3 regions of the Anaerobacillus sp. 63XJN7_5_ISO-PGPR-S23-430 genome follow, and region 2 is predicted to be linked to each of the others. Evidence: riboswitches for the same ligand, from Rfam matches in the RefSeq annotation. Region 2 holds a riboswitch; each other region holds the start of a gene.
The links. Region 2 has a riboswitch for S-adenosylmethionine ahead of AC0VYJ_RS14545 (YezD family protein). Riboswitches for the same ligand answer to the same signal wherever they lie in the genome.
Positions count from the first base shown of each region.

Region 1: linked by a shared signal. The riboswitch ahead of mtnK (S-methyl-5-thioribose kinase) and the one ahead of AC0VYJ_RS14545 (YezD family protein) in region 2 are both predicted to bind S-adenosylmethionine.
Region 3: linked by a shared signal. The riboswitch ahead of metK (methionine adenosyltransferase) and the one ahead of AC0VYJ_RS14545 (YezD family protein) in region 2 are both predicted to bind S-adenosylmethionine.

Region 1 covers NZ_CM149686.1:755,656-763,746, forward strand. Annotated here, with positions in the region: gene AC0VYJ_RS04120 (ABC transporter permease) at 1-724, opposite strand, end outside; gene AC0VYJ_RS04125 (sugar ABC transporter ATP-binding protein) at 780-2,288, opposite strand; gene AC0VYJ_RS04130 (sugar ABC transporter substrate-binding protein) at 2,285-3,418, opposite strand; gene mtnA (S-methyl-5-thioribose-1-phosphate isomerase) at 3,415-4,479, opposite strand; gene mtnK (S-methyl-5-thioribose kinase) at 4,480-5,691, opposite strand; SAM riboswitch class I at 5,806-5,942, opposite strand; gene AC0VYJ_RS04145 (carbon-nitrogen family hydrolase) at 6,029-6,811, opposite strand; gene AC0VYJ_RS04150 (aminotransferase class I/II-fold pyridoxal phosphate-dependent enzyme) at 6,920-8,091, shown strand, end outside.
Region 2 covers NZ_CM149686.1:2,749,795-2,757,885, forward strand. Annotated here, with positions in the region: gene cysC (adenylyl-sulfate kinase) at 1-99, opposite strand, end outside; gene sat (sulfate adenylyltransferase) at 114-1,262, opposite strand; gene AC0VYJ_RS14535 (inorganic phosphate transporter) at 1,287-2,351, opposite strand; gene AC0VYJ_RS14540 (phosphoadenylyl-sulfate reductase) at 2,357-3,079, opposite strand; gene AC0VYJ_RS14545 (YezD family protein) at 3,191-3,334, opposite strand; SAM riboswitch class I at 3,431-3,536, opposite strand; gene AC0VYJ_RS14550 (NfeD family protein) at 3,653-4,309, opposite strand; gene AC0VYJ_RS14555 (DUF1002 domain-containing protein) at 4,379-5,254, opposite strand; gene AC0VYJ_RS14560 (hypothetical protein) at 5,437-5,772, shown strand; gene ispG (flavodoxin-dependent (E)-4-hydroxy-3-methylbut-2-enyl-diphosphate synthase) at 5,912-7,030, shown strand; gene AC0VYJ_RS14570 (hypothetical protein) at 7,102-7,509, opposite strand; gene AC0VYJ_RS14575 (hypothetical protein) at 7,669-8,091, shown strand, end outside.
Region 3 covers NZ_CM149686.1:3,125,733-3,133,823, forward strand. Annotated here, with positions in the region: gene AC0VYJ_RS16430 (tetraprenyl-beta-curcumene synthase family protein) at 1-268, opposite strand, end outside; gene AC0VYJ_RS16435 (alpha/beta hydrolase) at 286-1,098, opposite strand; gene AC0VYJ_RS16440 (gamma carbonic anhydrase) at 1,189-1,704, shown strand; gene AC0VYJ_RS16445 (hypothetical protein) at 1,775-1,993, shown strand; gene AC0VYJ_RS16450 (phosphatase PAP2 family protein) at 2,473-2,958, shown strand; gene AC0VYJ_RS16455 (glycosyltransferase family 4 protein) at 2,976-4,121, shown strand; gene AC0VYJ_RS16460 (hypothetical protein) at 4,135-4,320, shown strand; gene AC0VYJ_RS16465 (MSMEG_1061 family FMN-dependent PPOX-type flavoprotein) at 4,314-4,937, opposite strand; gene metK (methionine adenosyltransferase) at 5,080-6,276, opposite strand; SAM riboswitch class I at 6,485-6,594, opposite strand; gene pckA (phosphoenolpyruvate carboxykinase (ATP)) at 6,948-8,091, shown strand, end outside.

The DNA.
Region 1 (8,091 bases), 2.0 Mb from region 2:
CAGTTCCAATTCTTGAAGCAAGAACAATTCCAGCAATTCCGGCAAACAGTCCGCTAAGTACGTAGGCGAGCGTACGATATCGTTGAACCGCAACACCTGATAATCTTGCAGCTTCTCGATTACTGCCTGTCATGTAGAGTAATCTTCCCGCTCGTGTATAAGTGAGAAAAAGGTGAACGAGAATGACGCAAACAATCATAAAAATCGCTGGAAAAGGAACGCCCGCGATTTCACCCTGGCCAATAAAAAGAAAAGATGGAATGAATTTGCCTGGGGCGGTTGTCCCGTCACTCATAGGCATATTGTTGTAAATGGAAAAACCTTTCGTATAAGTTAGTTGAATCCCATTCACGATATACATAACGGCTAGCGTTGCAAGAAGATCAGGGATTCTTATTTTAATTGTTATGAAGGCATTTATTAAGCCAATCAATACCCCGATCAGAATAGGAATGAGTAGAGCGACGAGAAGTTCTTGCCGATACCAGACTAAGGCAGATGCGCTCGCAACAGTAGCGAGACTAACGGTTGAGCCAACAGATAAGTCAAAACCTCCAACAATTAATGTAAAGGTAACACCGAGTGCAACGAGTGTCACAATTGAAATGGAGCGAAGGATATCCGCAAAGTTACTGTAAGTAAGAAAGCGATCGTTAAGAATAGTGAAGATGAGAATAAGTCCAACGATGACGAGTAACGTACCATATTTGACGAAAAAGCTGATCACTTTATCCTTGAATGGTGAGGCGATCCCTCTTTGATTTTGTGTTTGTACGAGTTCAGCTGCTGATTTCAATCTTCCTACCTCCTGTAGCTGCTTGCATAATGGCTTCCTCTGTCATCTCTTCACCTGTGAGCGTGGCAGTAATTTCGCCATCGTACATGACAAGGATTCTATCTGATAGATCAAGAAGCTCTTCGATTTCGCTGGAAAAATATATAACCCCTTTCCCTTGATCGGCAAGCTCTTTTATTAGAGCTATCACTTCTGCTTTGGCTTTCACATCAATGCCTTTTGTTGGTTCATCAAAGAGAAATACTTTCTGATCATCGTATAACCATTTTCCGATAGCTGCTTTCTGTTGATTTCCCCCACTGAGATGATGGATCGGTTCTTTAGGTGAAGCTGCTTTAATGCCGAGCTGAGTTATTTGCCTGGATGAATAATTTTCCTCTTTTTTTCGATTAAGGAATCCTCTGAGTGAATGACGCCGTAGAGAAGGGAGCGTTAGGTTTTCTGATAATGAGAAATCGAGTAGAATACCCGATTTTCTTCGCTCTTCTGGTACAAGACAAATCCCGGCTTTAATCGCGTCAGCTGGAGAGCGAAAGCGGTATGTTTGGTTGTTAATGTGAACACATCCTCTTGTATGCTTTGTTGCTCCAAAGAGGGTTAATGCCGTTTCCGATTTTCCTGCACCTACAAGTCCTGCGACACCAATGATTTCTCCATGATTCAATAAGAAATTCACTGTTTTTCCAGTTTCGGGTATAAAGAGATTCTCAGCCCGCATTAAAGCATGACTCGTGCTCTTTGTTTGACGGGGTTCTTTTTTTCTAAGGGTTGATCCAACCATACTGGAAATGATCTCATCCGCTGAAACAGTTTTTGTTTCAGCGGAAAGATGAACTTTGCCGTCTCGTAAAATCGTAAAACGGTCGCTTATTTCTTCTATTTCTGGCATGCGGTGAGAAATGTAAATCATCCCCACGCCTTTCTTCTTCAGTTTGTTAATAAGATGAAATAATAGCTTTGTTTCCTCTACACTAAGTGGAGCAGTTGGTTCATCCAGGATCAAATATTGCGTCTCCTGTGCCATTGCTCGAGCAATTAAGATCATTTGTTTCTCTGACAGCGAGCATTCGCAAGCCAGTTTATCAGGTGTTAAAGTAATACCGAGAGAGTTAAGTAAATCTCTTGTTCGTTGCCGTTCTTTGTTAGAAGAATAGCGTTTGAAAGGAGATTTATTCATTGAGTCAGCCCAAATATTTTCAGAAACGGATAGGGTAGGAAACAAAGCCGTATCGACTTCTTGTACAACCATTCCGATGCCAGCTTTTTTTGCATCGGAAGGTGTATGAATCGGTAGAGGTTCTCCGTTAAGTAAAATAGAACCGCTGTCTCGTTCATAGTCTCCACAAACCATTTTCATAAGCGTGCTTTTACCAGCTCCATTCGTACCGAGCAGGGCGTGCACTTCGCCTGAACGAATCGTTAGGGAGACGTTTTTTAATACAGGGATATTTCCGAATGATTTAGAAATGTTTTGAATGTATAACTCACTCATTTGCTATCATCCTGTTGCGTTAATTTCTCCATCCACGGAGAAATAGCTGCGTCAGAAGAGCCCCAGTCATCGACGTAATTGCCTAATTCACTCATTGAAATGGTTTCGTCTGGTAAATCAGATTGTTTTACTAGATGCGGATCAAGTGAGAAAATCTCAGGCGTTTCTTCTCCAGCAATTTTCTGATAAGCAAAACGTACTTGAACACGTCCTACTTCCGCCGGATCAGTAGCGGCAGATGAAAGCCATGGGCTATTATCCTTTTGCATCATTTGGAGATCTTCGTCACTCATGTCGATGCCATAAACTTTGATTTCTTCTCGACCAGCTTGCTCAATGGCACGAGTAGCGCCTTTCGCAAATTCATCCCATGGGGCAAATACAGCATCAATATCTCCTTTGTTTGGATATTGCTTTAGAATAGTTTCCATTTGGGTTTGGGTATCAAGAGCTGTATTAGCACTCGCGGTCCCGAACTTAGCGATTTCATTGATTTCTGGATAGCGCTCCTGGAAGGCCTCATAAATCGCATTTCGTCGCTCCATGGGCGCAAATCCTCCTACCCACACATAGACAATATTTCCTTCACCATTTAAATCTTGAGCAAGCGTTTTTAATGTATTCCATGCAAGACTATAATCATCTTGATCAATAACTGTTACACCTGGCACGTTAATATCGCTATCAAACACAACGACAGGTATGCCTTTATCAACGGCTTTTTTCACTCCAGCTTCGAGTGCATCTGCTCGGCCATGATCAATTAAGATCGCATCGACTTTTTGGTTGATGGCTGTATCAAGGTGTGTAGCCATTTTGGAAAGGTCATTATCAGCATTATAAACTTGAACGCTTCCGCCAAATTTTTCAACCTGATCTTCAACTCCTTTTACGTACTGGGAAGAAAATGTACCGAGGGATGCTTGCATAATCGCTGCTATTTTGATAGGTTTTTGAACTTCTTTTGGAATGTCTGAAGAAACTTTAGACGTTTCTTCACCCGTGTTCGTAGTTGCCTCACTTGATTCCGTATTGCTTGCTTCTGGTGCACTTACGGCATCTTGCTCACTCGTACAAGCTGCAAGCACGACGAGAAGAAGAATGGATAAAATAAGTCCTAAGCGTTTCATGAATGTACCTCCGTGTTTTTAGCGTGTGGGAAAGCAAGATGAGCAAGGTTTTCAGCAGACGGTGTTCGAACGATACCGTGCTCCGTAATGATTCCGTTAAGTAATTCATTTGGCGTCACATCAAAAGCAGGATTAAATACACCAATGTTTTCAGCTGCAACACGTTCACCTTTATAGTGCGTGACTTCTTTCGTGTCTCGCTCCTCAATCGGAATCGCTTCTCCGTCAGGGATCGAGTAGTCAATTGTTGAGATGGGTGCAGCAACATAAAAAGGAACGTTGTATGCTTTTGCGATATGGGCAAGGCCGAGCGTACCAATCTTATTAGCTGTATCACCATTTGCAGCAATCCGATCAGCACCAACAATTACTGCAGCGATTTTCTTTGTTTTTAATACGTGAGCTACCATACTGTCTGTAATAAGCGTAACGTCAATACCAGCACGCTCAAGCTCCCATGCGGTTAATCGAGCACCCTGTAGAACTGGTCTGGTTTCCGTCGCAATTGCAGAGATGGAGAGACCGTTTTCCTTTGCCAGATGGAGAGGCGCAAGAGCAGTCCCGTATTTTGCTGTTGCGATCCCACCTGCATTGCAGTGTGTGAGGATGGTATCCCCATCATTTAATAGCTTCAGACCATGTTCTCCAATACGCTGACAGACAAGTTCATCCTCTTTATGGATAGTAAGTGCTTCGTGCAGAATCGCTTCTTTCATTTTTTGAACTGTTGGTAAGGAAAAGCTAGCTCGGATGATGCGATCGATCGCCCAAGAGAGATTAACTGCAGTGGGACGAGAGGAGGCAAGATATTTTCCTTGGTTGACTAGCGCTGTCTTGAACGCTGTTGCTTCGTTTGTTTGAACATGCTGACTCCAAAGAACAAGACCATACGCTGCGGCGATTCCAATGGCTGGTGCTCCGCGGACCACAAGGGCAGAAATGCTATTCCAGACATCCTCGATTGCCGTTTGCTTAAGGTAGATCTCTTGTTGTGGAAGATGCCGTTGATCGAGGAGTAAGAGATGATCACCTTTCCACTGGAGTGATGAGATAACAGTCATTTAAATGACCTCCTTGATTGCTTTAATGTATTGTTCAATCGAAGTGATGCTTTTTCGGTCTAAAATAAGTTTTTTTCCAAGGGTAAGCGCCTTTTTTTCCACAGCGAGTTTTACTCTTGGATCACTGATCGTCTCGATCTCTTCTACATGAGCAAGTCCAATCGTTCTTCGGATGATTTTACAGCCGGAAAATCCAATGCTATCGACAAAAATAGATTGTAGAAGAGCGTCTAGGTATCCTCTCGAATAACGATTATCTTCTGAGAGATGGTCGTCCCATAATGATCGGAAAGTAGATTCAAATACGTTCCAAACCTCGGTAGTGACGCCAAATAAATAAGCGAGGTATCCTTCTTTCTCTTCTTCTGATCTATGGGCCTCCTGCGACAGGATACTAAGCGCAATATTGGCGATAAAAGCACCGACATCAAAACCAGCTGGCCCATAGAAAGCAAATTCTGGATCGATTATTTTGGTTGAGCTTTCCGTAACAAACAGGCTACCTGTATGTAAGTCCCCATGTATCAAAGCTTCTCCTTTTGTTAAAAAAGAGTGTTTGAGGGAGGCCACTTCAGTGAGGAAATCGTCATCTTCCCAGAGCGATTCAACATCTGCTCGAAGCTCTTCTGTAAAGGCATTGCTTTCGGCATTATAGAAAGGATCTGAAAATACGAGGGTTTCTGTTATGCCACATAAGTCTGGATTACTAAACCGTTTGGCAAGCTCTTTCTTATTTGCCGAACCAAGACCGTAGTCAGAAGTGAAAAAGAGCGTATGAGCGAGGTAGGTACCGACGTTTCTTGCAAGTTCAGGATATATACGTCCTTCAATAAGTCCTTTGCGTAAAATAGTGTGCGTTGATAAATCTTCCATAACCGTTGCGGCTTTTTCAGAGTCATGCAAATAAACGATTGGAGAAAAGTCAGGAACGAGCGAGTGAGCTTGCTTGAGCGCCTCGCTTTCAATTCTGGACCGATCAAGTGTAAGCGGCCAGGATTCGCCAACTACTTTGGCATAAGGCAAGGCTTGTTTGACGATCCAGGATTGTCCTGTTTTCTTGTGTTGAACATGAAAGACATAATTTAAATTGCCATCGCCAATTTCCTTTACATGAACAGGAGCGGTGCGATCCAAAAGCTCGTGATGCTCTAAAAATTGCACAACTGTTTCGCTTGTAAACGGTGTGTACCCTGAAGTGATCTGAATACCCATGTAAAATTCCCCTTTCAACTATTTATGGTTGTTGTATTGCATGAAGATCGGAATTTCGGCATAAAAAAAGCCTCTTTCCGAAGAAAGAGGCTTGAAGACAGAGATACTTCACACCTCTTATCTTCCAGAATGAATATCATCCTGTTGGAAGTAGCACCGTGCCATTTAAGTCATCGATTCATCTGGACTTTAAAATAGGTCGGTTGCTGGGCGTCATAGGGCCAAATCCCTCAGCCTGCTCTTGATAAGAGAAAGTTTATGAAATTATTTTACAATTTTTTCGCTTGAAATGTATGTTACATAGAAAGGAACATGTTTGTCAATAATATTTTGAATATTATTTATAAATATCTGGACGTCGATCTTCAAAGATAGGAATGCGACTCCGGATTGATGACATTTCCTCTTCGTCAATAGAACCTGTTAAAATAACCTCTTCTTCTCCTGCTTCTGCGATAATTGTTCCCCACGGATCAATGATCAATGAGTGTCCTCCAAACGTATTATCAGGATCTTCCCCGACACGATTACAAGCAATCACGTAGCACTGATTTTCAATCGCGCGACTGATAAGTAATGCTCGCCAATGATCGGTGCGTTGCTTTGGCCATTCTGCTGGTACGAACAATACTTGGGCACCTTCAACTGCATGAAGGCGAAGCCACTCAGGAAAGCGAATATCATAACAAATGAACCCGGCACATGGGAGTTCTTCAAGTGTAAAATGACTTTTTTCATTTCCAGAAACGAGGAATTTCTCTTCATTCATTAAACGAAACAGGTGCGCTTTGCTATACTCATGAACGAGCTGCCCATCTCGATTGAACACAAGCATGGTGTTCGTTACTTCGCCGTTATGATGCTTAGCGATGGAGCCCCCGACAATATTTACGTCGTTTTTTTTGGCGAGGCGAGATAGAAAAGCAATCGACTTTTCTGCATCAGTATCTCCAATTTCATCAAGACGAGATAAATCATAACCTGTGGACCACAATTCTGGTAAAACGATGATATCTGGTTTGTCACTCACCGCCTTAGAAACAAGCTCTTCAACTTTAGAGAAATTCTTTTCTGGATTGCCAAAAGCAATATCAAATTGCAACAGGGCAAGGTTTTTCATTGATTTGTCCTCCTTACATGTTTAGAAATTGACCTTTACATGGTTGTGTATCCAAGATAACATAACTTATTAGAATTTCTCGAAAATTTTAACAGGATGTGATTCCATTTGAAACAATTTCAAACTTCAGATGCACTTAAACGTTTACCAGAACAATTTTTTGCGAAGCTTGCTGGAAAAGTGAACCGTTATGTAGAGGCGGGATATGACATTATTAACCTTGGCCAAGGAAATCCTGACCAGCCGACGCCTGCACATATTATCGAGTCTTTGCAGCAGGCAGCTGAAAACCCTGCATACCACAAGTATCCGCCATTTAGGGGGCAGCCTTTTCTGAAACAAGCCGCGGCTGAATTCTATAAGCGAGAGTTTGGTGTTGAGCTTGATCCGGAGAAAGAGGTAGCCGTCCTCTTTGGTGGAAAAGCTGGCCTTGTAGAAGTCAGTCAATGTTTGTTAAATAAAAGTGACGTGGCGCTCGTGCCAGATCCTGGCTATCCTGATTATTGGTCTGGAGTTGCGATGGCTGAAGCGGATATGCAAATGATGCCGTTACTTGAACAAAATGATTTTCTGCCTGATTATAGCGCGATCCCAGAGAGTGCTCTTGCAAAAGCAAAGCTCATGTTTTTAAATTATCCAAACAATCCTACCGCTGCTATAGCAACGAAAAGCTTTTTTGATGAAACGGTTAGGTTTGCGGATGCCAATGACATCTGTGTCGTTCATGATTTTGCTTATGGAGCGATCGGATTCGATGGAGAACGTCCTAAAAGCTTTTTGGAAACAGAAGGTGCTAAAGATGTGGGAATTGAGATTTATACTCTTTCCAAAACGTATAATATGGCAGGATGGCGTGTTGGGTTCGCTGTCGGAAACCCATCTGTAGTGGAAAGCATCAACCTGCTTCAGGATCATTTCTACGTTAGTTTGTTTAGTGCAGTGCAAGAAGCAGCTGCAGAAGCTTTACTAGGTTCACAGGAATGTGTTGAGAACCTTCGCCAAACGTACGAATCTAGACGGAATGTATTGATACAGGGGCTTCACGATATTGGCTGGGATGTAACCTCTCCTGCGGGGTCATTTTTTGCCTGGTTAAAAGTACCTGAATCATTTACTTCAGAGGGATTTGCGGACTACTTGCTTGAGAATGTTCAAATTGTAGTTGCGCCTGGGAACGGCTTTGGAGAGTATGGGGAAGGCTATGTGAGAGTAGGCTTATTAACTTCCGAAGAGAAACTCAGGGAGGCAGTTGAACGAATTAATTCTCTTAATCTCTTTTG
Region 2 (8,091 bases):
TGTAAAGAAGAGTACTGCACTTTTATGCTGATTCCTCTGCTGCCTCATTTCTTTTGTTATCACTGTATCGTGCCAGGTTAAGTTATTGTTCACTGTCATCTCAAATCTCCCCCTTATGCGTTCACTGTCTTCTCACTCATCCCTTTAATTAATACCTCCACTACCTCAGGACGACTGAATGTTGCTGGAGGCTGCTCCCCATTTCGTAAAAGGGCACGTACTTTAGTACCTGATAAAATGACGTGATGTTCTTTTCCATGAGGGCACGTTTTGGCCGAAGCCATGCTATCGCACTTCTCGCAGTAGAAACTGTGTTCAAAAAAGAGTGGTGTAATTCCTAATTCCTCGCTTGTAAATTGACTAAAGATTCTCTGGGCATCATAAGTGCCATAGTAATCACCTACTCCGGCATGATCTCTCCCCACAATAAAATGTGTGCATCCAAAGTTTTTTCGAACAAGCGCATGAAAGATTGCCTCTCTTGGCCCTGCATAGCGCATAGCAGCAGGAAAGACACCAAGGTGCACACGATCTTCAGGGTAATAGTTCTTAAGTAGAACTTCATAACTTTCCATTCGAATTTCTGCTGGTATATCATCTGATTTGGTTTCACCTACAAGAGGATTCAAGAACAAGCCATCCACTGTTTCAAGTGCGGTCTTTTGAATATACTCGTGCGCTCGATGAACCGGATTTCTTGTTTGAAATCCTACAACTTTCTTCCAGCCCTGACGTTCAAAATACTCTCTTGTTTCAGATGGATCATAATGATAGCGGTCAAACTTGCCTTTTTCGGTTCTTTTAATAAGCGTAATTGGTCCACCAATGTAAACATCTGGTCTATCGTAAACTTTTTTCACTCCTGGATGTTCACTGTCCTCTGTTAAATACACGTGGCGCCCCTCCACTCCCTTATCAGGAGTATATTTGGATTCCACTTCTATTGTGCCGTACACAGTCCCATTATTAGTTAACTTCACTTTATCACCAATTGCGATCTCAGCAGCTCGTTCGTGCGTAACTGGCAACGTAATAGGAATGCTCCATGGCAACCCACTTTCTAATTTGAGGTGATGAACGACTGACGTATACTCATTTTCATTAAGAAAACCAGTTAACGGACTATACGCTCCTGTTCCGATTAATTCCAGATCACTTAACGCAGTAGCGTCTAACTCAATTTCTTGAATAATCCCATCAATTTCAGTATTAGGTTTGTAACGGTTAATCAATGTTCCTCCATGCGCGTTAATTGTTGCCATCTTAATCCCTCCAAATTGAATTTATTATAAGCTTCCTTCGTCTTGTAATGTTCTCTTTTGAGAGCGAATCGATCGAATTAAACTTCCTGACCCAAGCGTCGCTAGAATAACGCTGCCAATTGCAATTAATGTATATAAATCACTTTCTAAAAAAAGTTTGATCATACTATAAGAAATAACTAAAGAAAAAACCGGTGAAACTGCCCAAACTTTAATCATTCGCGTAATGACATCTTTCTGCCAAAGCTGAAATCCATCTTTAGCAGTTCCGATACCAATGATCGATGAGGTGGTAATCTGGGTAAGCGGCACCGGAATCCCAAATAAGGAAGCTCCAATCACAAGTCCAGCGCTCGTACCTGATATAGCACAACCTTCACCAAGTGAAAATTTTGTGATGCGATAACCATTCGTTTCAATGACACGTTTACCAAAAACTAAAGCACCTAAAGCAACAAAAGCTCCCCCAAAAAATGCGCCGTGAGAAAGGGATAAAACTCCCGCTCCAACTAGCGGTCCAATCGCATTTGCGACGTTATTCATTCCCGCTGAAAAGGCTTCTAGAAAACCGGCTACAATTAAAAAAATGGTGAGTGGCTTTTGCCACTTTGAAGTAAGATTGATTCTTTGTTTTAAAAGACCAAAAATTTTCCCAACGCTGAGAGCTGTCGCAAAAGCAATAACCGGTATAACGATCCACAACAACATAATGAACATCACATTCTGAAAGTACAAAGCACGGTAAGCAATACCAACTCCTACCACTGCGCCCACAGTAACTTCACTTGTTGATAATGGAATCCCCATCATATTTGCTAGAAAGAGCGCTGTTGTAGCTGAAATAAAAATAATCAAGATAACCTTTAGACTGAGTACGGAAGAAGGTATAATGCCACTCCCCATTGTTTTAATAACATTACCTCCACCTAATGTGGCACCACCAACAATCCCAATCGCACAAACACTCAGTGCTACGCTTCTTCTTTTAATCGCTCCAGCCCCGTAAGCCACTCCCATCGATGCCGCAGCTCCACTAGCCCCAATATTCATAGCAAAAAAGAGAGCCACTGTAATAACTAGGGTTGTCATGACCGTCACCGATTTGGTGCTGAATCAAAATGCAAGCCGCATTCCGTTTTTTCCTGATTTGCCCATCTCCCAGCTCTAGAATCACTACCTTCCAATACTCTTTCAGTGCATACCGCACATCCTATACTTGGGTACCCTTTATCATGAAGAGGATTGTATGGTAAATCCTTTTCGTACACGTACCTCCAAACATCTTTCCATGTCCAATGAATAAGTGGACAAACCTTAATCGACTGAAACTTATCATCTCTATTGAAATAATTTGTCTTTTGTCTGAGTGGCGACTGCTCTCTCCTTAAACCTGAGATCCATGCACTTACATGATCTAATTCTTCATGCAATGGTATGATTTTCCTCAAGTTGCAGCACTGTCCCGGGTCTCGCTCCCATAGAGCATCCCCTTTACTTAATGCCTGTTCTTCGACCGACTCCTTTGGTTGCTTTAACTTAATATTTAGAGATGGATATTTAGCTTTCACTTTATTAATTAGCTCATAAGTCTCATCAAAATGGAGACCTGTATCCAGAAAAACAATCTTCGCGTTCTGGTTTACCCGGGAAATCAAATCAATTAGAACGACACCCTCAACACCGAAACTACAAGCATATACAATATCATCTTGGTATATTTGATACGCCCACTCCAGAACTTCAAGAGCCCCTTTCGTTTCTGATTCAACGTCGAATTCAGGTTCCTTACCCGACCAATTATTATAGAACCAATTCATTTCTAACCCTCCCAATTCCGATCAAGGAAATATATTTAAAAGTTTAAAAAAAGAGGCGGTTCTAACCTTTAGGGTTAGAACCGCCTCTAGTTTCTCTAGTCAGCGCCAATATTAAAGTCGTTCTTTTTCTTTTCTTTCAAGTTGAACAACTTTCCCATCTTGAACAACAAGCGTAATTGACCCAAATTTTAACGAACTTAGCATTCGTTCTATACGTACAGCAACGTCTGAAAAATTCTGGTCTTTCGTTCCCATCATGCAACCTCCCTTAGTCGTAATAATCATGAGGAGAAGCTTATAAATGAAAAAAGCCTTCCCAAATTGGAAAGACAGATCAGGTTACCTTAATTCACCTTATCTTCCAAAATGGACTCCATTTTGCTGGAAGTAGCACCTTGCCAATCAGGCAGGTTGCTGGACGTCAACGGGCCAGTCCCTCGGTCTCTCTTGATAAGTTATTTTCTAAATCTTAACTATTATCTAACAATATGTCAACCCTAGTTTAGAGATCGGGATAAAGGGATTAGAAAAGAATATGAAAAAAACCCCGAATCTATGACTCGGGGACCATTTTTAGATTGGATGACGTTTACTTTCTTCTTTTTTCTCTTCTATTAAGATACGCGTACCATCTACAGACGTAATAACTACTGCCGTATCCTTGTCGATCCAACTTCCAACAGAAATGGCGCTGTACTTTTTCTCATTGACTTGTATTGTTCCACTTGGTCGAAATGGAGTAATTGTCATAGCCGATTCTCCAACTAAATTCTTATACTCAGCGTTCATGGAATTATACCCCATTTCACTGCTTAACCGATCCTTTAACGTCATTTTCGTCCACATAGAACGTGCGGGGAAAACACGCAAAAACAGGAATGAAGCAGCCGTACCAATTAAAAAACCACTAGAAACGAGAAGGCCATAAAGGAAAGTCGGAGAAGGAATGGCTACGGCTGTAACCATCATAATTAATCCAATCAAACCAAATGTACCATCATTGAGTAATTTCCCATCAAGAATAACTAAGCCTAAACCAACAGCAAACACAAGTCCCATCCAGAGAATTGATGATAAAGAAGTAAGATGGAAACTAAAATAAAATGTGAGCAATAGTATTCCGATCAATCCAAAAATACCTTTTACACGGACAAGTAACTCAGCAAACAAGAATAGCACGCTAAGTAAAACGATAAGAAAGCCAACTGCTGGCAAAGATAGAATCTCCATCCTCGCTCCCTCCTTTTCCTTCTTCTCTTATACGTTCAAAAGGGAAGAAAGTTTCAGTCACTTGTCACCTTACGATTGAAATACCCCTTTTATTCCATCAATAATCGCAATAAAGAAATCAATGATTTTTTGAATAAATGACTGTGTCTCGTCTTTATTTAAAAACTCGTCCAGGTTTTCTCTCGCGTTCTGCAACTGACTCTTCATTTGATCCCAATCAATATCAAGATTTTTCATTCGATTAAACAGTGCAACAAGACCATCCAACTCATCTTGAGTCAATTCAATACCTGAATCGTTAGCAATTTGTTTAATAACTGTTCTTAAATCATCTTCCGTCTCAGGTGGGTTTGTAGCAATTTCATCCTTAATCTTAGTCATTAGCTCTGTTGCTTTATCTGCGCCAATACTATCGCTCAATTTTGCAGTAGTGACAAGCTCTTCATTTGCTACTTGTTTTTGCTCCTCAGGTATCACTTCATCTGTGCTTAACTCATAAGCTTTGATTAAACCAGTTAATGCAGCCGTACCTGAAACCTCCATTGGTGCTGTCACATAAACATCAGCATCTTTTACTCCAGCTGTTATTAAAGCATTTGCGTACATTTCATCTGTTACCCAATTAATATTTTTTGTGTCAACGCTTAAACCAGCATCTTTTTCACCAATGGTTATGGAAGAAGAAGATAAGGCGCGGGTACCGATTAGCGCTTTACTTATATAATTCCCAAGATATTTATGCTCTTCTTCATTTGATACCGTTACCGTCATTGCATTTTCCGGAGCTTCCATTTCATCAACTAGCTTCTGTTTTTGCTCTTCAGATAGATCTTCACCAAGTGTAACGATGACATCCCCGACGCTCGCATCCGCTTGTGCCACCATAGGAATAATAGACATCATTAACACCATCGACAATAAAAACGGCAATCCTTTTTTAAGCATGTTTTTTGTCTCCTTTTAACGTGATGCTCTAATGAAGAGTAACTCAGTTAATCTCCCCATCTCTTAGTATTCTACTCGACACTCGATCGAAAGAAAAGATAATTCACTAGGAAATCTGTCATATCATGGAAGGACAAGCATATCGTAGTACAAAGGAAATCATTCTGAAGGAGTTGCGAGAGATGCGAAAACTATTGTTAAGTTCCCTATTTCTGCTTGTCCTTCATACAACTTATTATGATTTAACAACAGGAACTCTTACAAATAACAGAGCTATTTCAGAAGTATCAGAAGCAGTCGAAGTGGGGTCACCTGAAAAAAACTCTCCCTATGTGGTTTATAAAATAAATGCTGGCGATACTGTTCTTTCTTTAGTAGAAAAAGCGAACGGCTCAATACCGGTTCCGATTGAAACGGTCGTTCACGATTTTGAAACATTAAATAAAATTCATCCAACTCTTATACAAATTGGGAAAGAATATAGGATACCAACTTATGACCAAACATCTGCTCAATGATTATTTCTTGTCAATAGCTCTCTAAAGTTGCTACAATGGGATAGTATTACAGATGAGTCTTATTCCCTACAAGGGAGTATATAAAAGCGATCTAAATCATGAGGTAAGCAATCCTACATGTAAAAGGAGCGATTTTCGCATGAATGAAATTACCCACCGTAGTCAAACTAGACCTGTTAAAGTAGGTCCTTTAACAATAGGCGGTAACGATGAAGTTATTATTCAAAGTATGACAACAACCAAAACTCACGATGTGGAAGCAACAGTTGCTGAAATCAATCGTCTTGAAGAAGCTGGTTGTCAGATTGTACGAGTAGCTTGTCCAGATGACAGGGCAGCAGATGCAATCCCTGAAATCAAAAAGAGGATTAATATCCCTCTTGTCGTTGATATTCACTTTAATTATAAGCTAGCACTAAAAGCCATTGAAGGTGGAGCAGACAAGATACGTATTAACCCTGGTAATATTGGACGTCGCGAAAAAGTGGAAGCTGTCGTAAAAGCAGCCAAAGCAAAAGGCATTCCGATTCGCATTGGCGTTAATGCTGGTTCACTTGAGCGAAAAATCCTTGAAAAATACGGCTATCCTACAGCTGAGGGAATGCTAGAAAGTGCCCTCCACCATATCAAAATTCTTGAAGACCTTGATTTCTACGATATCATCGTCTCCATGAAAGCTTCCGATGTTAACCTTGCAACTGAAGCATATGAACTGGCAGCACGTTCTTTTAATTACCCACTGCATCTCGGAATTACAGAGTCAGGCACTCTATTTGCAGGTACAGTTAAAAGCGCAGCCGGTCTTGGTGTTATTCTTTCAAAAGGAATCGGAAATACGGCACGTATTTCTCTTAGTGCGGATCCGGTTGAAGAAGTAAAAGTAGCTAGAGAGCTTCTTAAATCATTTGGACTTGCAGCGAATGCAGCCACATTAATTTCTTGTCCAACTTGTGGTCGTATCGAAATTGACCTTATTTCAATCGCAAATGAAGTCGAAGAGTACATTTCAACAATCAAAGCACCTATTAAAGTAGCCGTGCTTGGATGCGCAGTGAACGGTCCAGGTGAAGCGCGTGAAGCTGATATCGGTATTGCAGGTGCACGTGGTGAAGGTCTCCTCTTCCGACATGGTGAAATTATCCGTAAAGTTCCTGAGGAAACCATGGTAGAAGAGTTGAAAAAAGAAGTCGACAAAATAGCAGAAGAACATTACAAGAAAATGGCAGAAGAAAAAGAGAAAGCTGAAGCTAACTCTTAATTCTTTTTCTTGATCAAAGAAGAAAAGCCAGGCACTTTAAAAGTGCCTGGCTTTTCTATTAAGGTTTTCAACTAAAAGAACGGTGCGAAGAATAAGCTGATGATCATTGAAGCGGCACCAACACCAATCGCCCATGATCCGAGCGTTGTTAGTCCCTTTCTCCTAGCAACAAATCCTACGACGATTCCCGCTGCTCCAAGAATGACGGGAAGTATAAACAAGGAAATAACCGATAAAGCAAGAGCAGCTACACCCACTCCCACTCCTGTTCGATCCTGTTCTTGTCTTTTAGCTTCAAAGTGTTCATGATGCTCCTCAGCAGTTGGACGTTCATTTTCAGGCGACTGTAAATAAGGACGGTCTAATACACCAGGGGCTACTTCAGCTGCAGCTTCCTCAAGATATTCCTCTTCCGATTCGCTGCGAACTTCGCGCTCCTCGATAAAGTCCAGATCGTCATCATGTCTGTCTTCTGTCATATACATCCCTCACTTTACCTTGTTGTGGAGCATGATTAGTATTTGTCAGTGAGTGTAAGAATATGTTCGTTCAATCAGTAAGATAATCCCAATTCCTTCTTATTGCCTTTCTTTTCTATGATATGATGAAAAGAGAGCAAATCAAAAAGGAGTTTTATTATGACGATCAAAAGACTAGGACTTGATATTGATGGAACTGTAACAAGTCCTAAAACCTTTCTTCCTTATTTAAATTCTTCATTTAATAAACAATTATCCTTACATGATATTACACAGTACAATCTTGCTAACCTTCTCGGCATTCCTCAAAAAGAGTTTTTTGAGTGGTTAAAAATAAATGAAGAGAAAATTTACGCAAATGCCCTTATCGCAGATCAAGCTCATCCTATACTAGAAGAATGGAAAGTGGATTATGAACTTTTCTACATTAGTGCAAGAGGGGATCATTTACTCAACACAACAAAAGACTGGTTTACATCAAATGCCGTCCCTTATCATCACATCGAACTTATTGGAAAACATGATAAAATTGATTCCATTAAAGAACATAGCGTTGACGTTTTTTTTGAGGATAAATACGAT
Region 3 (8,091 bases), 380 kb from region 2:
AGTTATCCAGATAGTCACTTATCGTCTGGTAAGCTGCGATAAATGAAATAGAACGATCAATTTCTTTCCCGGCAAGCAATCCATAAATCCCTCCACCTTCACAGTGAAACGTTTTTGAATCAATGCTATCTAACGCCTGCTTTCTCAATTCAGGATTAGGGATTTCTTCAGCCCGCTTCCTCCAATATTCTAATTCATGATGAACCCTCGGTAAGACGCGTCTATAAATACTATACATTAGCGTCCACGGTTGACTTGGTACTTTCAAGTGATCCCACTCCTGTATTAATTATTTATCTTATTTTCCTTACGCTCTAATAATTCAAGTTTTAACTCAACAAATGATTTTGCCGTTTGAAATACATCTTCACGATCTGGTTCATTAAACACCTCATGATAAAATCCATCCCACTCTTTAAATGCTTTCTCTGTTAATGGAATGCGATTGAACCACGAAATAACAGCATGCTTATCTACAATTCGATCGTCGCCACCCTGTAATACAAGCAATGGTAAATTATGAAATGATCTCGCTCCTTCATTGGCTATTTTCATCGCTTTTAGAAGTTCACGGTACCATCTAACAGATACTTTTTGAACCATTAATGGATCTTCTTGATCTCGTTTGTGGAACTCTGGATTCCTTGTCCCAATGTTCGGTTCTAGCTTTGAATTTAACCTTAGAGAAGGGACAATTGGATTTAGTACTTTTGAGAGCAAGTCTACACCTTTGTTAGGGGGATTAACTAGTCCAATACACGGAGAAGATAAAATGACTCCAGTTAGAGAAGGACGTTTTTCCATAATCGTACGGATGGATGCAAGTCCTCCCATACTATGCCCAAGTAAGAACACAGGTAGCTTATACTCATGAGCTCTCTTGATCCACTTATCAATCGTTTCAATATATTGGTTAAATGAATCAATATGGCCCCGTCTTCTAGTACTTTCACCTTGTCCAGGTAAATCGCCAAGCACTACATGATAGCCTGCTTCAATCCACTTAGAAACGAGCCAATCATACCTTCGATGATGTTCGTTTGCTCCATGAACTAACACAATAACCGCTTTTGGATATTCAGTTTCTTTTATACGCATGGACATTAGCCCCCTTATGTAGGTTCCTTCTTTTTGATACACTACTTTTGGAAAGGATTTCATCTATAATAAATGAAAGTTGGGATTGGAATGCTTTATGCTTATCATGACAAAAAACCAGTGATTCATGAAACGGTCTATATTGCGGATTATACTACCATTACAGGTGATGTGACAATCGGGGAACATAGCAGCGTCTGGTTTAACACGACCATACGTGGAGATGTGGCCCCAACTGAAATTGGAAATAAGGTCAATATTCAAGACAATTGTGTACTTCATCAGAGTCCAAATAAAAAACTCATTCTGGAAGATGGTGTGACGATCGGCCACCAGGTAATCCTTCATAGTAGTATTATTCGCAAAGAGGCACTTATTGGAATGGGTTCCATTATTCTTGATGGAGCTGAGATCGGGGAAGGTTCCTTTATTGGCGCAGGAAGCCTTGTTCCACCAGGTAAGAAAATCCCCCCTCATTCCCTTGCTTTCGGGAGACCTGCAAAGGTTGTTAGAACATTAACAGAGGATGATCGAAAGGATATGAACCGCATTCGAAGAGAATATGTTGAAAAAGCTGCCTATTACAAAGAGCAAAAGCCGCTCTAGAAAGCACGCATATTTATCGCTAGTTTGAGGAAGGTTACCAATACAATCCTAATGGATCGAGGTGGCCTCCGTGTACAAAATGACCATGGTCTTGATCGTGCTCGTCGTCATCACCTTGCTTATAGGGGCATATATGACGTACAGACTCGGACAAAATCAAAAAGGCGAATATGATAATCAAGGGAACGCCAGGGTGAAATCTTCTTTCTTTAGCAATCCGATTTTTCTTGTTTATATCGTCGCAACAGCACTTGCAATCGGTTATGTTATTTACTTCACATTAATTTGAAGAAAAAGATCAGGATGGTATTCCTGGTCTTTTTTCATGGTATTTTGTGTGGTTTTTGAAAACGTTTGGAGCGTTAGAGTGTGGACGATCTTATGTATTTTCTTGAAAGCCATCTATATATTCCAGATCCTGGGTCGCTTCACCTTTCAATTCAAACAAAAGGGGCTTGTTCTAGTTCAAGAGCTCCAATATCTCCGTTTCTAAACGCTCGTCTCCGCTTTTCTTGGCTAGCTGCGACTCGCAGAAACTGCGATATTTCACTCTTTCACCAGAACACAAAGGACGTGTTCTAGTTCAAGAGCTCCAATATCTCCGTTTCTAAACGCTCGTCTCCGCTTTTCATTATACTCTTAACAATTCTTTAAGATTTCTTTAATAGTAGCATTAAATTTCTCGTATAGGATAGAAGTAACACATAGGATGAAGGGGGATTCTTTTTGAGTAAAGTGGTTGGGTGGCTTTATGAGCGTGAGTGTACGATGTTTCGGTTTGTGAATTTAACGTGTCATTCAAGGTATCTTACTTCTATTTTTGGATTTGTTACGCATGCGGGTGGTGCTCGGGCAACGATTTTAAGTACACTTTTGTTGATGTTCCTGTTACCTGCTCCTTTAAAGATATGGGCGTTCCAAGCTGCGCTTGCCCTTGCTGTTAGTCATATACCTGTTCAATTTATAAAAAAGCATTATCCAAGACACAGGCCATATCTCGCTCTACCTGAAACAAAGATACTCGTATACCCTTTAAAAGATCATTCTTTTCCATCAGGACATACAACGGCTATTTTTTCTGTGCTTACACCATTTATCTTTCATATTCCTTCACTAGCTATTCCCTTAATGGCTCTTGGGAGTCTAGTTGCCATATCGCGGATTTACTTAGGTCATCATTATCCTTCTGACGTTCTTGTTGGTTTTATACTTGGTGGCGGATCCGGTATTCTTTCAACTTTCATCCTATGCTGAAAAAGGGAGGGCTATTCATGAAACTTGCACTTTTTACTGACACTTACTATCCACAGGTTAACGGAGTATCTCGCACTCTGGGTAAACTAACCAGGTATATGGACCGTCAGCAGGTTAATTATATGCTTTTTGCTCCTAACTGTCAGAAAGATGATGACCTTTTCTCAAGTAATATTCACCGCTTTACCAGTATGAAGTTTTTCCTTTATCCCGAATGTCGCATTGCCCTTCCTAACGTAAGTCTTATCCGCAACCAACTTAAAGATTTTCAACCAGACCTTCTTCATGTCGCGACACCTTTTAATATCGGCATGTGCGGACTACATTACGGAAAGAAAAATAACATACCTATGGTTGCTTCATACCACACTAATTTTGATGACTATTTAAAGCATTACCACCTTGAATGGTTCTCTCCTTTTATGTGGAAATACTTAACCTGGTTTCATCAACCATTTTCCACTACCTTTATTCCTTCCAATGAAACGCGCTATCGATTAAAAGGAAGAGGTTTTAAGAACCTCAAGCTTTGGAGAAGAGGCGTCGATTGCGAACACTATTCTCCGATTAGAAAAAATCACTCGCTACGTGAACGATATAATATTCAGGAGAAGTATATTCTTTTATTTGTTAGTCGACTCGCTCCAGAAAAAAATCTTGAAACATTACAAAAAATCATGTGGAAGTTACCAGATCAGCTGAAACAACAAACAAGGTGGCTGATTGTTGGTGATGGACCAGCTCTCCCTCATATTCAAGAAAACGTCCCTAACAACGTCACTTTCACCGGTTATAGAGAAGGGAAAGAATTAGCAGAGCTATACGCTACTTCAGATCTTTTCATCTTTCCATCAGCTACTGAAACATTTGGAAATGTCGCATTGGAGTCACTTGCCTCCGGGACCCCTGTTATCGCTGCAAATGCTGGAGGGTTATCCGACGTTGTCACTGGAGAAAGAAACGGTCTTTTCTGCTCTCCGTATAAAGAAGACGAATATATCTACGCTATCAATCGTCTCTTATCAGATGATACCGAACGGAGAATGATGGGTTATGAAGGACGTCGTTATGCACTTACTCAATCATGGGATGCGATCTTCGGACGATTAGTAGAGGATTATGAGAAAACAATTGGAATTAAAAGATTAGCTCGATATGCTTAGAAAGGAGAAAAAAATGATTCTTACTGTATTTGGGATTAACGAAATCGGCTTAACTGCACCTTCTATCTTCGCAACACATGGTCACAACTTGTACGCGCTAGATGAAATGCGAAAAATAGCAAATACGTATGATCTCATTTACTGCTCCATTGTTCAACCAAACATACACAAAGGTTTGGGCTCGATTTCTGTTCAATAAAGACGTTTAGTGTAACTTTCTTTCAACGATTCAATCACTTTTTCTTCGCCTATTTTTGCATGATCAGATAGCATTCTGGCAGCTGGGGCGAGCCCCTCAGTACTCGGCCATCGTTCAGGTTCAAAAAGATATGATCGTTTAAAGGCTTTGGCACAATGAATGTAGCATTCCTTTACTTCTACTCCAATACTTAACAAAGGCGTTTTCCCCTTATATTCACACTGCTCTAGCAGCGTTTTATCTTTTACAATCAAGGCCTTCCCATTAATACGCAACGCTTCTTCTCGGCCGGGAATCATCAGCAGCAAACCGATATTTGGGTTTTCTAATAAATTGATCAATGAGTCCATTCGTTTATTTCCCGGTCTTTCCGGTATCAATAAATGATGATCATCTAGAACCTGAATAAACCCCGGTGCATCGCCTCTTGGCGAAACATCACCACCCGTACTTGATTGGGTGGCAATCGTAATAAATGGTGTACGGCATATGAACTCTTTACAGTGTTTATCAAGAAAAGATATGACTTTGTTTGCAGCCAATTTACTCGGTATTCCTGCCATGTCTTTTAGTTCATTCACATCGGTCACGGTTTCTCCGAATATACTAGTATTCACACATTACACTCCTCCATTTTTTCTTCCATTTTATCACAACACCCATCTATTTTATGATAATTCAATACAATATAACGGATGTCAAAAAGGATGATAGAGCAAAAAAAAGAAGCCAAAATATTTTTGGCTTCTTAGAAATTAATTAAATTCCGGCACCCTGTTTAAGGGATTCTGCACGATCTGTTTGTTCCCATGGAAGGTCAATATCAGTACGTCCAAAATGTCCATACGCAGCTGTTTGCTTATAAATGGGACGTCTAAGATCAAGCATCTTTATAATGCCTGCTGGACGAAGATCGAAGTTCTCTCTTACTAGCTCTACAAGACTTTCCTCAGACACTTTTCCTGTGCCAAATGTATCAATAGCAATTGATACTGGCTGAGCAACCCCAATAGCGTAAGCAAGTTGAACTTCACAACGATCTGTTAGACCCGCTGCCACAAGGTTCTTAGCAACATAACGAGCAGCATATGCCGCAGAACGGTCTACTTTCGTAGCATCCTTACCTGAGAAAGCACCGCCACCGTGACGCGCATAACCGCCGTAAGTATCAACAATGATTTTTCTTCCTGTTAAACCTGCGTCACCCTGCGGTCCACCGATAACAAAGCGTCCTGTTGGGTTGATGAAGTATTTTGTTTCTTCATCAATTAATTCAGCAGGAACAACCGGCTTCACAACGTGTTCTTTGATGTTACGTTGAATTTGTTCAAGTGAAATTTCAGGATGATGCTGTGTAGAAACAACAATGGTATCAACGCGAACCGGCTTACCAGCTTCATCGTATTCCACTGTTACTTGTGTTTTACCATCAGGACGAAGATAAGGAAGAATTTCTTCTTTTCTTACTTCACTCAAACGACGCGCTAGTTTATGCGCAAGAGAAATCGGAAGCGGCATTAATTCCGCTGTTTCATTACAAGCGTAACCAAACATAAGCCCCTGGTCACCTGCACCAATTGCATCGATTTCATCATCTGACATCGTACCTTCACGTGCTTCAAGAGCAACGTTTACACCTGCAGCGATGTCTGCAGACTGTTCATCAATAGATGAAAGAACAGCACATGTTTCAGCATCAAATCCGTATTTCGCACGTGTATAGCCGATCGTTTGAATCGTCTCACGAACCACTTTCGGAATATCAACATAGTGTGATGTTGTAATTTCACCGGAAACTAGAACAAGACCAGTTGTTACTGTAGTTTCACAGGCAACGCGCGCATTTGGATCATGCGCAAGAATATCATCCAGAATGGCATCGGAAATCTGATCTGAAATTTTATCAGGATGCCCCTCTGTTACTGACTCAGAAGTAAACAAACGACGATTACTCACTCAAGTACCTCCTTAAGGATTGGATCCTATCTAATTATGTTGTAATGGATACGGTACTCATTTCCCTATTACCCTGTGCCGAAACGAGAGAACGAATTCAATTTCTTATCGTCTTACCTTTTTTTATAGCGTCATCAATCTCAACGACATTAAAAAAGCCCTTCCCTACAATCAGAGGGAAAAGGAGCTGATATCTCATGCCTTTCGCCTCTTATCTTCCAAGACTATCGTCTTGCAGGTTAGCACCTTAATCCTGTTGTATAGGAGTTGGTTGCTGAGCTTCATCGGGCCTGTCCCTCCGCCTGCTCGGGATAAGAGTATCCATTCTCGACATATAATAACGCACATGAAAGGATGTGTCAATGAAGAAAAGCGGAAGCGCCCGTTTAGCTTCGACAAGCGCTGGAGCCCTCCGAAAAGAACACGGGCTTTGTGTTCGAATTCAAGGGCGAAGCGACCGAACCACTACCCTAATCCTTTAGCCATAAAATAATCACTTCCTATATAATGGCGACAGGATTTCAACCTAAAGAAATAGTCATTCACCCATTTTTCACTTTTTATGCAAAAAATACATAGATTAGTATAGAATAATTGAATGAATGTGTTATACTATTTTTGAGTTAAACAAGTCAATCAACGAAATCTTTAAAAAAGGATGGGTTTAACGTATGAAAACAGCTTCCTTCTCCTCACCGTTATTGGATGCGATATTAAATAAGAATAATCCACATGTGAATTTATCAGTGTCTGAACTGGTTGAACATTCACTATTTAAAAACGAAGGGCAACTATCAGCTACAGGAGCTCTTCGCGTAGAAACCGGAAAATATACAGGACGTTCTCCTGGGGACAAGTTCATTGTAAAGGAAGATTCCGTAAAGAACAAAGTGAACTGGGAAACAAACCAACCTATTTCCGAAAAAAGTTTTGAAAACCTTTACACAAAGGTGTTGAACTATCTCGGTGAGAAAAAGGGACTTTATGTGTTTAAAGGATTTGCTGGTGCTGACCAGTCATCAAGACTACCCATTCAGGTTATTAATGAATATGCCTGGCATAACCTTTTCGCCCACCAGCTGTTCATCCGTCCGAATGAATCAGAGTTAAAAGAACATGACGCTGAATTCACTGTCATTTCTGCACCTGGTTTTCAAGCTGATCCAGAAGTGGATGGCACAAATTCAGAAACATTTATTATTATCTCCTTTGAGAAACGAACCGTCTTAATTGGTGGAACAGAATATGCTGGAGAAATTAAAAAGTCTATTTTCACCGTTATGAACTACTTATTACCAGAGCGAAATATTCTTTCAATGCACTGCTCTGCTAACGTAGGTAAAGAGGGGGATGTTGCTCTATTTTTCGGTTTATCTGGAACTGGAAAGACAACGCTCTCAGCAGATGCTCATCGATCTCTTATCGGTGATGATGAACACGGATGGTCTATGAATGGTGTCTTTAATATTGAAGGTGGATGCTACGCTAAGTGCATCAACTTATCAAAAGAAAAAGAACCTGAAATCTGGGATGCAATTCGCTTTGGAACGGTTCTTGAGAACGTTATGATGGATAACGGCTCGCGTGAACCTGACTACGATAACACTAGTCTAACTGAAAATACTCGCGCTGCCTATCCGATTGACGCCATACCTAATATTGCAATTCCTAGCGTTGCCGGACATCCCAACACGATTATTTTCTTAACGGCAGATGCATTTGGCGTCCTTCCTCCAATTAGCAAACTGACCAAGGAACAAGCCATGTTTCATTTCCTATCAGGTTACACGAGCAAGTTAGCCGGAACAGAAAGAG